DNA from 3 places in the Streptomyces sp. NBC_00057 genome. Region 3 is predicted to be linked to each of the others. Evidence: riboswitches for the same ligand, from Rfam matches in the RefSeq annotation. Region 3 holds a riboswitch; each other region holds the start of a gene.
The links. A riboswitch is a leader RNA that binds a small molecule or an ion and turns the genes downstream of it on or off. The one in region 3 is predicted to bind cobalamin.
Positions count from the first base shown of each region.

Region 1 (3,796 bases), 570 kb from region 3:
GGTAAGCGATCGGCGGGATAAGTCACAAACCGGAGAAGTTCACAAAAGGGGTTACGGGGGGCGAATCAGGCCCGAATCGGCCCTGCGCCCGGCCCGCACCGCCCCGCGAAGGACAAACGGAACGACCCGACCCCAGTTGGAGTCACCACAGCGCCCCGCCCAGTTCACCTTCCGTTCATCCAGGTTGCCTACGGTCCACATGCCAATGACGTCGAACGATTGCCTGGGTAGATGGAACACATCACGCTGCTACTCGCGATTGTGATCGTGACAGCTCTAGTGTTCGATTTCACGAACGGTTTCCACGACACCGCCAACGCGATGGCGACCACCATCTCGACCGGTGCACTCAGACCGAAGACAGCGGTGGCCATGTCCGCCGTTCTCAACCTCGTCGGCGCGTTCCTGTCGGTCGAGGTCGCCAAGACGATCTCCGGCGGGATCATCAACGAGGACGGGCTGCGGACAGAAGTCATCTTCGCGGCACTCGTCGGCGCCATCCTGTGGAATCTGCTGACCTGGCTGGTCGGACTGCCGTCCAGTTCCTCGCACGCCCTGTTCGGCGGTCTGATCGGCGCAGCCGTGATGTCGGCGGGCTGGTCGTCGGTCAACGGCGACACCGTCGTCACCAAGGTGCTGCTCCCCGCGGTCGCCGCCCCGATCGTCGCCGGTCTGGCCGCACTGCTGGCCACCAGGCTGACGTACCGGATCGGCGGGAAGATCCGCAACGACGCCCAGGAGAAGGCCACTGCCAAGGGCTACCGTGCCGGCCAGATCGCCTCGGCCGGACTGGTCTCCCTCGCCCACGGCACCAACGACGCGCAGAAGACCATGGGCATCATCACCCTGGCCCTGGTCACCGGTGGCGTCCTGCAGCCCGGCTCCAACCCGCCGGTCTGGGTCATCGTCTGTGCCGGTACGGCCATCGCACTCGGCACCTACCTGGGCGGCTGGCGCATCATCCGCACCATGGGCAGCGGCCTCACCGACCTCAAGCCGCCGCAGGGCTTCGCCGCGCAGACCAGCGCGGCCACGGTCATCCTGGCCTCCTCGCACCTCGGCTTCTCCCTCTCCACCACCCAGTCCTGCTCCGGCGCCGTGATGGGCGCGGGCCTCGGCCGCCAGGGCGGCGTGGTCCGCTGGTCCACCGCCACCCGGATGTTCGTCGCCTGGGGTCTGACACTGCCGGCCGCGGGCCTGGTCGGCGCGGGCGCGGAACTCCTCACCAAGCAGGGCACCTGGGGTGTCGTGGTCGTCGCGGCGCTGCTCGTCGTGGGCTCCGGGGCGATCTGGCTGGTATCGCGCCGCAAGCCGGTCGGCCACGGCGATGTCGCGCCGACGGGCGGCGACGCCGAGCCCGCGGGGGTCGTCACCACGGCCATCGCCGCCGTCAGCCCGCCGCTCACCGCGGCCCAGGCAGCGGCCCAGGACCTCAAGACCACCATTCCGGCTCCGGCCGGAACCACCCAGGACCCGGCGCGACCCGCCACCGTCTAGGCCAGCCGCCTAGGCAGGCCGTCTAAGGATTCAGCATGAACATCGACTGGGCAGCCCTCGGCTCCGTCTTCGGCGTCTCCCTCGTCGTCACCGTCGCGCTGGTGGGTTTCTTCACCCTGGGCATCGTCGGTCTCTCCAAGCAGCCCGAACCGGCGGCGCAGGGCGGCTCCGGCGGCTCGCTGCTGCTGGCCCGCGTCGGCGCGTACGCCTGCTTCGCGCTGTGCGCTGCGGCGGTCGCGTACGGCATCTATCTGATCGTCGCCTGAGCCCTCCTCCGCGTACTCCCCCGTCGGGCCGGACACACCTCGTGTGTCCGGCCCGTTGTGGTGTGCCCGGCCCGATGTGGGGCTCAGCACACTGCACCGTCGCAGGTCAACGGCAAGTTGACGGGCGTTCGCGGAGCGTGGTGGACTGCCGGAGCCAATTACGGCGACAGCAGAGGAAGCCGGTGCGAATCCGGCGCGGTCCCGCCACTGTCACCGGGGAGCAGTCCCCCACACCGGAAGTCACGGCACGCGCGAGCGGGTTGGAAGGCCGGGGGAACTGCGGATCCGGGAGCCAGGAGACTCTCGTCGCCGGTCACGTCGAACCAGGGCGCGGACCCTGAGTGAGGACATATCGCCATGCCTGGCTGCCGTGCGTCCGTTGCTGTGGCGCTCTCGACGAGAGCCGCCTGTACGAAGGTCCTTCGAGGCGTAACGGCCGGTTGAGCCGTGCGTGCCGACCGCATTTTCGCGTACGGCGCCACGGCCGGTCTGATCGGCGATCTGCTGCTCGGTGACCCCCGCAGGGGACATCCGGTCGCCGCCTTCGGGCGGGCCGCAGCAAGCGTCGAGCGCTGTCTGTGGCGCGACCACCGCGGGTGGGGCGCGCTGCACATGCTCGTCTGCGCCGGAGGCGCCGCGGGTGGTGCCGCGCTGATCACCCGTGCCGTACGCAGCCACCCCGCCGCCTCCGTCGCACTGACCGCGGCCGCCACCTGGTCCGTCGTCGGCGGTACGTCCCTGGGGCGTGAGGCCCGGGCGATCGGCGGCGCCCTGGCCGCCGGTGACATCGAGTCGGCCCGTGAGCGTCTGCCGCATCTGTGCGGGCGCGACCCGTACTCCCTCGACGGACCGCAGATCGCCCGTGCCGTGGTGGAGTCCGTGGCCGAGAACACCTCGGACGCCGTGGTCGGCGCCCTGGTGTGGGGTGCGCTGGCCGGTGTGCCCGGCCTCGTCGGCTTCCGGGCCGCCAACACCCTCGATGCCATGGTCGGCCACAAGTCGCCCCGCCACCGACGCTACGGCTGGGCCTCGGCCCGCCTCGACGACCTCGCGGGCTGGCCCGGTGCCCGGCTCACAGCCCTGCTCGCCGTGGCCGCCGGGGGGCGGCCACGTGGAGCGGTACGGGCGTGGCGGGCCGACGCGGCGAAGCACCCGAGCCCCAACGCGGGCCCGGTGGAGGCCTCGTTCGCGGGTGCGCTCGGCGTACGGCTCGGCGGGACCCTCGCGTACGGCGGCCGGGTCGAACACCGCCCCGTCCTCAACGAGGCGACGGGCCGGGCGGTGGAGACCGAGGACATCGAACGCGCGGTACGGCTGTCGCGCCGGGTGAGTGCGCTGGCCCTCGGCGTGTGTGTGGCAGGACGACTGGGTGCGGGCCTCGCCGCACGACGGATCGCAGGACTTCGGTCCGCAGGACTTCAGGTCACGGGGCTTCAGATCACAGAACGTCGGATCGCAGGACGGAGACGGACATGAGCGGCGGGCTGCTGGTCGCCGGAACCACCTCGGACGCGGGCAAGAGCGTCGTCACGGCAGGCATCTGCCGCTGGCTCGTGCGCCGGGGCGTCAAGGTGGCGCCCTTCAAGGCGCAGAACATGTCGCTGAACTCGTTCGTCACCCGCGAGGGCGCCGAGATCGGGCGCGCCCAGGCCATGCAGGCCCAGGCCGCCCGGGTGGAGCCGACCGCGCTGATGAACCCGGTCCTGCTCAAACCCGGCAGCGACCGCTCCAGCCAGGTCGTCCTGATGGGCAGACCGGTGGGCGAGATGAGCGCACGCGGCTACCACGGAGGCAGGCAGGAAGCGCTTCTCGGCACGGTCGTGGACTGTCTGGAGCAGCTTCGGGGCACGTATGACGCAGTGATCTGCGAGGGGGCGGGCAGTCCGGCCGAGATCAATCTGCGGCGTACGGACATCGTGAACATGGGCATCGCACGGGCGGCACACTTCCCGGTGGTGGTCGTCGGCGACATCGACCGCGGTGGCGTCTTCGCCTCGTTCTTCGGTACGACGGCGCTGCTCGACGCCGAGGAC
Region 1 is NZ_CP108256.1:6,969,636-6,973,431, reverse strand. It holds gene OG953_RS32775 (anion permease) at 232-1,497, shown strand; gene OG953_RS32770 (hypothetical protein) at 1,533-1,763, shown strand; cobalamin riboswitch at 1,935-2,066, shown strand; gene OG953_RS32765 (cobalamin biosynthesis protein) at 2,211-3,239, shown strand; gene OG953_RS32760 (cobyric acid synthase) at 3,236-3,796, shown strand, end outside.
Region 1: it holds a riboswitch for cobalamin, as region 3 does, so the genes downstream of both, OG953_RS32765 (cobalamin biosynthesis protein) here and OG953_RS30070 (prenyltransferase/squalene oxidase repeat-containing protein) in region 3, are expected to answer to the same signal.

Region 2 (3,796 bases), 1.9 Mb from region 3:
GTCCTTCCGGATGGGGAAGTACGTCAAGTTCGCCGTTCTCGCCGCGCGGGAGGCGGTCGCCGACGCCGGACTCGACCCGGCGCGGTGGGAGGGCAGCAGGGTCGCGGTGGTCGTCGGCACCAGCAGCGGAGGTTCCGCCGCGCTGACCGAGCAGGCCGTCGTACTCGACCGGCGCGGACCGGATGCCACCTCGCCGTCGGGCATCCTGCTCACCATTCCGAACATGCCCGCGGCCGAGATCGCCATCCAGTTGCGGGCCACCGGCCCCAGCCTGGCACCGTGCACCGCCTGCTCGTCCGGCGCCACCGCACTGTCCGTCGCCCGCGATCTGCTGGTCACAGGACAGTGCGACATCGCGATCGCCGGAGCCACCGAGTCGATCGTCCACCCGGTCGCCATGACCGGATTCGCCCGGTCCGGAGCCACGGCCCGGGCGGAGGGCGACCCGGCCAGGCGGTGCCGGCCCTTCGCGGCCGACCGTGCCGGGCTGGTCATGGGTGAGGGCGCCGCCGTCATGGTGCTGGAACGGGCGGACGACGCCGTCGCCCGGGGCGCCGCGCCGCGGGCACTGCTGGCGGGCACCGGCGCCACCACCGACGCCCACCACCCCACAAGCCCGCACCCGTCCGGCGCGGTCGCCCAGGCCGCGGTCGAGGCCGCGCTGCGTGACGCGGGCTGGGTGGCCGAGGACGTCGAGCACGTCAACGCACACGGCACGGCGACACCGATCAACGACGCAACCGAGGCCGCCCTCATCGGCCGGGTCTACCCGCACCGGCCGCCCGTCACCGCCCCGAAGGGTGTACTCGGGCACTGCATGGGGGCGGCCGGAGCGATCGAGGCCGGACTGACCGTCCTGACGCTCCAGCGCGGAGTCGTACCGCCGATCGCCAACCTGGACGCCCCGGCGCCGGAGTTCGACATCAACTGCGTCACCGAGCAACCCCTGCGGCAGCCCATCCGGCGCGCCGTCAGCCACTCCTTCGGCTTCGGCGGGCACAACGCCGTGATCGCTCTTCAGCGTCCATAGGCATCGGGCAGGTGGTGCGACGGGAGCACAGCCCGGCGTACCACCGGCCACACCGCCCATGAGATGCGCGGAGGCTCGTGATAGCTTGCCGAAGCCAGTCAAACTCCACGTAGGGGTCAGGGAATCCGGTGAGAATCCGGAACTGACGCGCAGCGGTGAGGGGGACGGGCGGGGCCACGGCCACTGGGACCACCCGCGGGTGTCCTGGGAAGGCGTCCCGTCCGTAGGAGCCCGAGTCCGAAGACCTGCTGGCATCTGCGACCCGGTACCGGGCGCAGGACTCCGTACAGCGGGCTCCGCGCATGAGCCCCGAGACGCAGAGGGACTCCGTGCCGTCCATAGCCAGCCCTGTCCGCACCATTGCCCTGCTCTCGGCGGGACTCGTCCTGCTGACCGCCTGCGGGGGCGGAACGAGCAGCTCTGCCGCGAAGTCCGGCTCCGCCGACGGATACCCCGTGACGCTGAAGAACTGTGGACGCACCGTCACCGTCGAAGCCGCACCGCACCGGGCCGTCCCGGTCGACCAGGGATCGACGGAGATCCTGCTCTCCCTCGGCCTCGCCGACCGGCTGGCCGCCACCTCGACCTGGACCGACCCGGTGATGAAGGGCCTGGAGAAGGCCAACGCCAAGGTTCCCAGGATCGCGGACAACCGGCCGTCGTCGGAGAAGGTCCTCGACGAGGAACCCGACTTCATCAGCGCGTCGTTCGAGTCGACGCTCGCCAAGGGCGGCGTCGCACCCCGCGAACAGTTCGAGGATCTCGGCGTCCCCACCTATGTCTCGCCCGCCGACTGCACCGGCAAGGACAACAGCGGCGGCGGCGACGGAGCCCGTACCGCGCCGCTGACCATGGACAGCGTGTACGACGAAGTGCGCGACCTGGCCAAGGTGTTCGGCGTGCAGAAACGCGGCGACACGCTCGTGGCGCAGCTGCGGGCCCGGGTGAAGAAGGCGACCGAGGGCGTCGACGCCTCCGACGCCACCCTCCTCTACTGGTTCTCCGACTCCAAGGCCCCGTACCTGGCCGGCTGCTGCGGAGCGCCCGGCATCATCACCAGGGAACTCGGCGCGAAGAACGTCTTCGACGACACCCATGAGGAATGGCCCCAGATCAGCTGGGAGACCGTCGCCGACCGCAACCCCGACGTCCTGGTCATCGGAGACCTGACCCGCAAGGCACAGACCGCCGAGAGCGCCGCGAAGAAGATCGAATTCCTGGAGTCCAACCCCGTCACGAAGAACATGGACGCCGTCAGGCACAAGCGGTACGTCCTGCTGAGCGGCCAGGCCATGAACCCGTCCATCCGGACGGTCGAGGGTGTGGAACGCGTCGCCGCCGGGCTGCGCACATTCGGATTCACGGGGTGACGGACACCGAACGGGCCACGGCGGTGGACGCGCCATGGGCCTTTGAAGCAGCCGTGCGCAGTGGCACGGGGATGCGGAAGCTGCGCGGCGGAGCCCTGTGGGCCTGTGGCATCGCACTGCTCGTGCTGTCCGTCGCGGTCGCCGTCACCATCGGCCCGGCCCGTATCTCCGTCGCCGACGTCTGGTCCACGGTCGCCTCCCACCTGGGCTGGGGCCGGTCAAGGCTCACCCCGATCCGGGACGGCATCATCTGGAACCTGCGCATGCCGCGCACCCTGCTCGCCGCGGTGTGCGGCGCCGGGCTCGCGGTGTGCGGAACCGTCATGCAGTCCCTGCTCCGCAACCCGCTCGCCGACCCGTTCGTCCTCGGCGTCTCCTCCGGTGCGTCGACCGGCGCGGTCGTGGTCGTCGTCCTCGGCGTCGGCGGGGGAGCGGTGTCGATCTCGACCGGCGCGTTCATCGGCGCACTGTGCTCGTTCGCCCTGGTTCTGCTGCTGAGCCACACCCTGGGCGGCACGACCGACCGGGTCGTCCTCTCCGGTGTGGCGGCCATGCAGCTGTTCTCCGCGCTCACCTCCTTCGTCGTGATGACCGCCGCCGACGCCGAGCAGACCCGCGGGGTGCTGTTCTGGCTGCTCGGCTCGCTCAGCGGGGTCGGCTGGACCGATGTGTGGCTCTGCTCCGCCGTTCTCGTCGTGACGCTGCTGATCTGCCTCGGCCACGCCCGTACGCTCGACGCCTTCGCGTTCGGCCAGGACGCCGCCGCCACACTCGGCGTCCATGTCGCGCGCACCCGGATCGTGCTGCTCTGCACGACCGCGCTGCTGACCGCCGCACTCGTCAGCTCGGTCGGCGCCATCGGCTTCGTCGGTCTGGTCCTGCCGCACGCTGCCCGTGCGCTCGCCGGCTCCGGGCACCGGCGGCTGCTGCCGGTCACCGCCCTGGCAGGGGCGGTCTTCCTGGTCTGGGTCGACACCCTGGCCAGGACGGTCCTCGACCCGCAGGAAGTGCCCGTGGGAGTCGTCACCGCCCTCATCGGCGTACCCGCGTTCGTCCTGGTCCTGTACCGCAGCCGGAGGATCACATGACGGGTGGAGCCACTGAGGGGCTGTGCGCCGAGCGGGTCAGCCGGGAGGCGGGCGGCCGCCTCATCCTCGACGGGGTCCATCTCGCCCCGCCGCCCGGCGCCACCGTCGGGCTGATCGGGCCGAACGGCTCCGGCAAGTCGACCCTGTTGCGGGTGCTGGCAGGAGTCCTCGCCCCGGATGCGGGCGTGGTCTCCCTCGACGGCCGGCGGCTCGACGAGATCGGTCGCCGAACCGTGGCCCAGCGGGTTGCCGTGGTCGACCAGCATGCCGTCACCCAGGTCGAGTTGAGCGTCCTGGATGTGGTAAGC
Region 2 is NZ_CP108256.1:8,334,981-8,338,776, forward strand. It holds gene OG953_RS39120 (beta-ketoacyl-[acyl-carrier-protein] synthase family protein) at 1-1,030, shown strand, start outside; cobalamin riboswitch at 1,109-1,298, shown strand; gene OG953_RS39125 (ABC transporter substrate-binding protein) at 1,333-2,400, shown strand; gene OG953_RS39130 (FecCD family ABC transporter permease) at 2,397-3,488, shown strand; gene OG953_RS39135 (ABC transporter ATP-binding protein) at 3,485-3,796, shown strand, end outside.
Region 2: it holds a riboswitch for cobalamin, as region 3 does, so the genes downstream of both, OG953_RS39125 (ABC transporter substrate-binding protein) here and OG953_RS30070 (prenyltransferase/squalene oxidase repeat-containing protein) in region 3, are expected to answer to the same signal.

Region 3 (3,796 bases):
CCCCGAGCCGTCGGCGGCGGAATCGGCCGGGGACGCGGATGCGGACGCGGCAGGCGCCTCGTGCCCGTTGCCCGACACCTGTTCGCCGCAGCCCGAGTCCGGATAGCCGGATATGGCACAGAGCAGCGCGTCGCTGCTGTAGCGCAGCGGTTTGGCCACCGAGGCGAGCGCCTCCGCGGTGCTCGCGTCCGGGGCGACCTGCGCGCACGCGGTACGCAGCGCGGGCGGAGTCTCGCCGGCCGGGGCGTCCGCCGCCGTGCCCGGGTCGATGACCAGCGCGACCCGCTTGGTGCCGTCCTCGGCCGGGGTGTCCGCGCAGATCTTCGCGAAGCCGGGGGAGTGGCGCGGCTTCGCCGAGTCCTGGGAGTCCTCGCTCACCGAGAACCGGAAGCCCTGCACCGCGCCGTCGTCCGGCCGGACCAGGGACGGGCCCTGGGTGGCGTACGTCCAGCCGGTGCCGGAGCCCTCCCAGAACGACCAGTACCGGTACCCGGCCGCCTGGGCCGTCCCCGCGCCGAGCACGGCCAGGACGGCGCCCACCACCAGGAGAGCGGCGGCCCTTCCCGCCCGCCTCACAGCTGCTGGTTCTTCCGGCGGCCGCTGATCAGGAAGCCGGCGCCCGCACCGACGACGAGGCCGATGCCGACGTACCACCACACGCCGCCGATCACGTCGTCCCCGCTGTGGACCTGGTCCTTCTCCGTGGCCACGTACCCGGTGTCGGCGGACGGGTCGGGCGTCGTGATGGCCGCGGGGGCGGGACCGGTCGCGTTCAGCTTGTCGACCAGGTTGACGCCGCCGAAGTCGCGGGCGTCCGCGCCGGTCGCGTGCGCGGCGAGGGTGAGCTGCGCGTAGGCGGCGGGACCGTTCTGCTCGGCCCAGGCCGCGGAGTTCTTCTTCAGCCAGGCCACGGCCTTGGCCGCCTTGTCCTGGTGGCCCGCGGCCGACAGCGCGACGACCGCGTCCGCGGTGTTGCCGAAGTCGGGCTGCGGGGTGGAGTCGGTGGCGCCGGGCATCGGCGCCAGGTCGAGATGACCGTTGGTCGCGAGGGCGCCCGCGAGGAAGTGGGCGCCGTTCTGGGCTGCCTGCTCGGGTGTGAGCTCCGATCCCGGGTGGCAGCTGGGCGCCTTGACCGCGGCGTTGTCCCCGACGGCCAGGCCCTTGCCCATCGTGCCGAGCACGGCGGCCGCGGTGGCGTCCGCGTTGGCGGCGAGCTTCCCCTTCTTGTCGGGCTGGTAGGCGAAGGCGCCGCCGTCCTTGCCGCCGCACGGGATCGCGAGATCGATCAGTGCGTCGTAGGGGGTCTTGCCGCCCGGGGTCGTGATGTCCGCGATCCGCTGGCCCTGCCGGGCGAGGGCGCCGATCACCAGCGAGGTGGAGTTCGCGTCACTGGGGCTGCCCGCGGTGTAGCCCCAGCCGCCGTCCTCGTTCTGTACGGACTTCAGCCAGCGCACCGAGTTGTTCACGATGTCCCGGTGCCCGCCCACCTCGACGAGCGCCTGGACGGCGGCTGCGGTGGCATTGGTGTCCAGCACGGTCTTCTCGGTGCACGGCTGGGAGACATCGGGCCGGTACGAGGCGTAGGCGCCGTTGCCGCACTGCTGGGCGATCAGCCAGTCCACCGACTTCGTGGCGGGCGTGACGCCCTCGACCCGCTGGGCGAGGAAGGCCAGCGACTGCCGCCAGACACCGTCGTACGTGGGGTCCTTCGTCCCGTACAGCCCGGAAGGCAGTGCGACGGACGGCGAGGGTGACGGGGACGGCGCTGCGACCGCGACCGGGGCAGCGGCCGCACAGAGCACGGTGGCGGTGGCGGCGAGCATTGCTGCGCTGCGGCGTACGGTCATGGCGGGCGGGGCCTCTCCTGCGGGGGGAACCGGGCACAGGCACGCTCACGCACCAGGCTCCGGCTCCGTATACCTCGACGGTGCCGACCACCGGGGTTCCGGTGGTGCGAGCCGGTCACGACCGCGGACAGGGCATTCCGACTCACCGTCTCCTACGACGGTTCACGGCTGCGTGGTCAGTGCCGGATTTGCACCGGCTTCCCCCTGAACGGGCATGATGACGACTCGCACACTCTACCGGGACGCGGATTTCCCGGACCGGGGTGGGGAGGAGAGGCGGGGCAGCAGGCCGGCCCCTGATGATCGCCGGTGCGGCGGATGCCTGGCAGCGCAGCGGCGCTCGACCTGGTTGTCGGTCAGGACGGCCGCCTCGCGGTACAGAGTCGTCGCACCGGCCGCGTCGCCGGTCATCTGCACCAGGTGGGCGCGCGTGGCGCGTTCCCGTTGCCGGGTGAGAGGGTCCTGATCCAGTCCGTGGCGCCGGTTGAGGTCGTCGAGCAGCGCCAGCCCTCGGGCCGGTCCGTAGGCTTGGGCGACGGCGACCACCCGGCTCAGCCGCACCGGCGCGGTCGGGGTGAGCCGTTCCAGCCACAGGTACAGCATCGCGATCTGCGGCCAGTCCGTTTGTTCCGGCGTCGTGGCCGCCGCGTGCAGGGACGCGATCGCCGCCTGCAACTGGTACGGGCCCGTCTCGCGCCGGTTCCAGACGCCGTCGATCAGCTGGGTGCCCTCGCGGATGAGATCGCGATTCCACCGCGTGCGGTCCTGTTCGTCCAGCGGCACCAGCCCGCCGTCGTCGCCGGTGCGGGCCGCGCGCCGCGACTCGGTGAGCAACATCAGTGCCAGCAGGCCGGTCGCCTCGGCGCCATCCGGTACGGCGTCTCTGAGCATCCGGGTCAGCCGGATCGCCTCACCAGTCAGGTCGATGCGGGCGAGTTCGTCACCGGTGGAGGCCGTGTAGCCCTCGTTGAAGATGAGATAGAGCACCCGCATGACGGCGGTCGTCCGGCTGTGCCGGTCGGCGGCGGTCGGTGGGGTGAAGCGGGCCCCGGCGCGGGCCAGCCGCTGTTTGGCGCGGCTGATTCGGGTACCCATGGTGGTCTCGGTCGTTCCGTAGGCGTGCGCGATCTCGGCTGTCGTCAGGCCGCCGACCGCGCAGCGTGAGCGCCACCTGGGAGACCGGGCTCAGCGCGGGGTGGCAGCAGAGCAGCAGCAGGGTGAGGCCGTCGTCACTCTCCTGCGCAGGGCCCGCCCGGCGGGTCGGTTCCTGCATGGCCAGTTCGGCCATGCCCACTTCCTGCTCGCGCCGGCGCCGCGCCTGCTCGGAGCGGAGCAGAAAAGGGTTCTCGCGGCTACCTCGGAGTCGCCGGCCCGTTCTCGACACTTCTGTGCATGTGATGTGGATCACGCCGAGGGGGTGTCGAGAACCCGGACCCGGCCACGAGGTAACCAGCGGAACCCACCAAGGAGGACGAGATGTCTGAGACCAACCATCCGAGCGCCGAACTGAAGGCCCTGGACCGCCTGGTCGGCACCTGGGCGGTGACCGGCGGAGCCGAGGGAACCGTGCGGTACGAGTGGATGCCCGGCCGGTTCCTCCTGGAAGGTCGTTCTTTCTTGCCACCTGCGCCTGTTTCGCGTGGCGGGTGGACCTCAGCTCTTGACGGCCTCTGCGATCTGTAGGGCGGCCTGGGCGGGCGTGAGGTGCGTGGTGTCGACGACCTCGGCCTCGCCGTGCAGCCAGGTGCGGGCCGCCTCGGCGTAGGGCTCAAGGTGTTCGAGACGGAATGGGGAGGGGCCCATAAGAGTGTCCCTCTCGATGCGCCCGCGGAGGGTGTCTTGGTCGGCGTGGAGGACGAAGTGTCGTACCGGGATGGCATGTTGGGCGAGGCCCGTGCTGATCTCGCGCCAGTACTGCTCGACCAGGACAGTCATGGGGATCACCAGAG
Region 3 is NZ_CP108256.1:6,395,609-6,399,404, forward strand. It holds gene OG953_RS30065 (SCO2322 family protein) at 1-576, opposite strand, end outside; gene OG953_RS30070 (prenyltransferase/squalene oxidase repeat-containing protein) at 573-1,847, opposite strand; cobalamin riboswitch at 1,956-2,091, opposite strand; gene OG953_RS30075 (RNA polymerase sigma factor) at 2,082-2,942, opposite strand; gene OG953_RS30080 (hypothetical protein) at 3,324-3,530, shown strand; gene OG953_RS30085 (ATP-binding protein) at 3,501-3,796, opposite strand, start outside.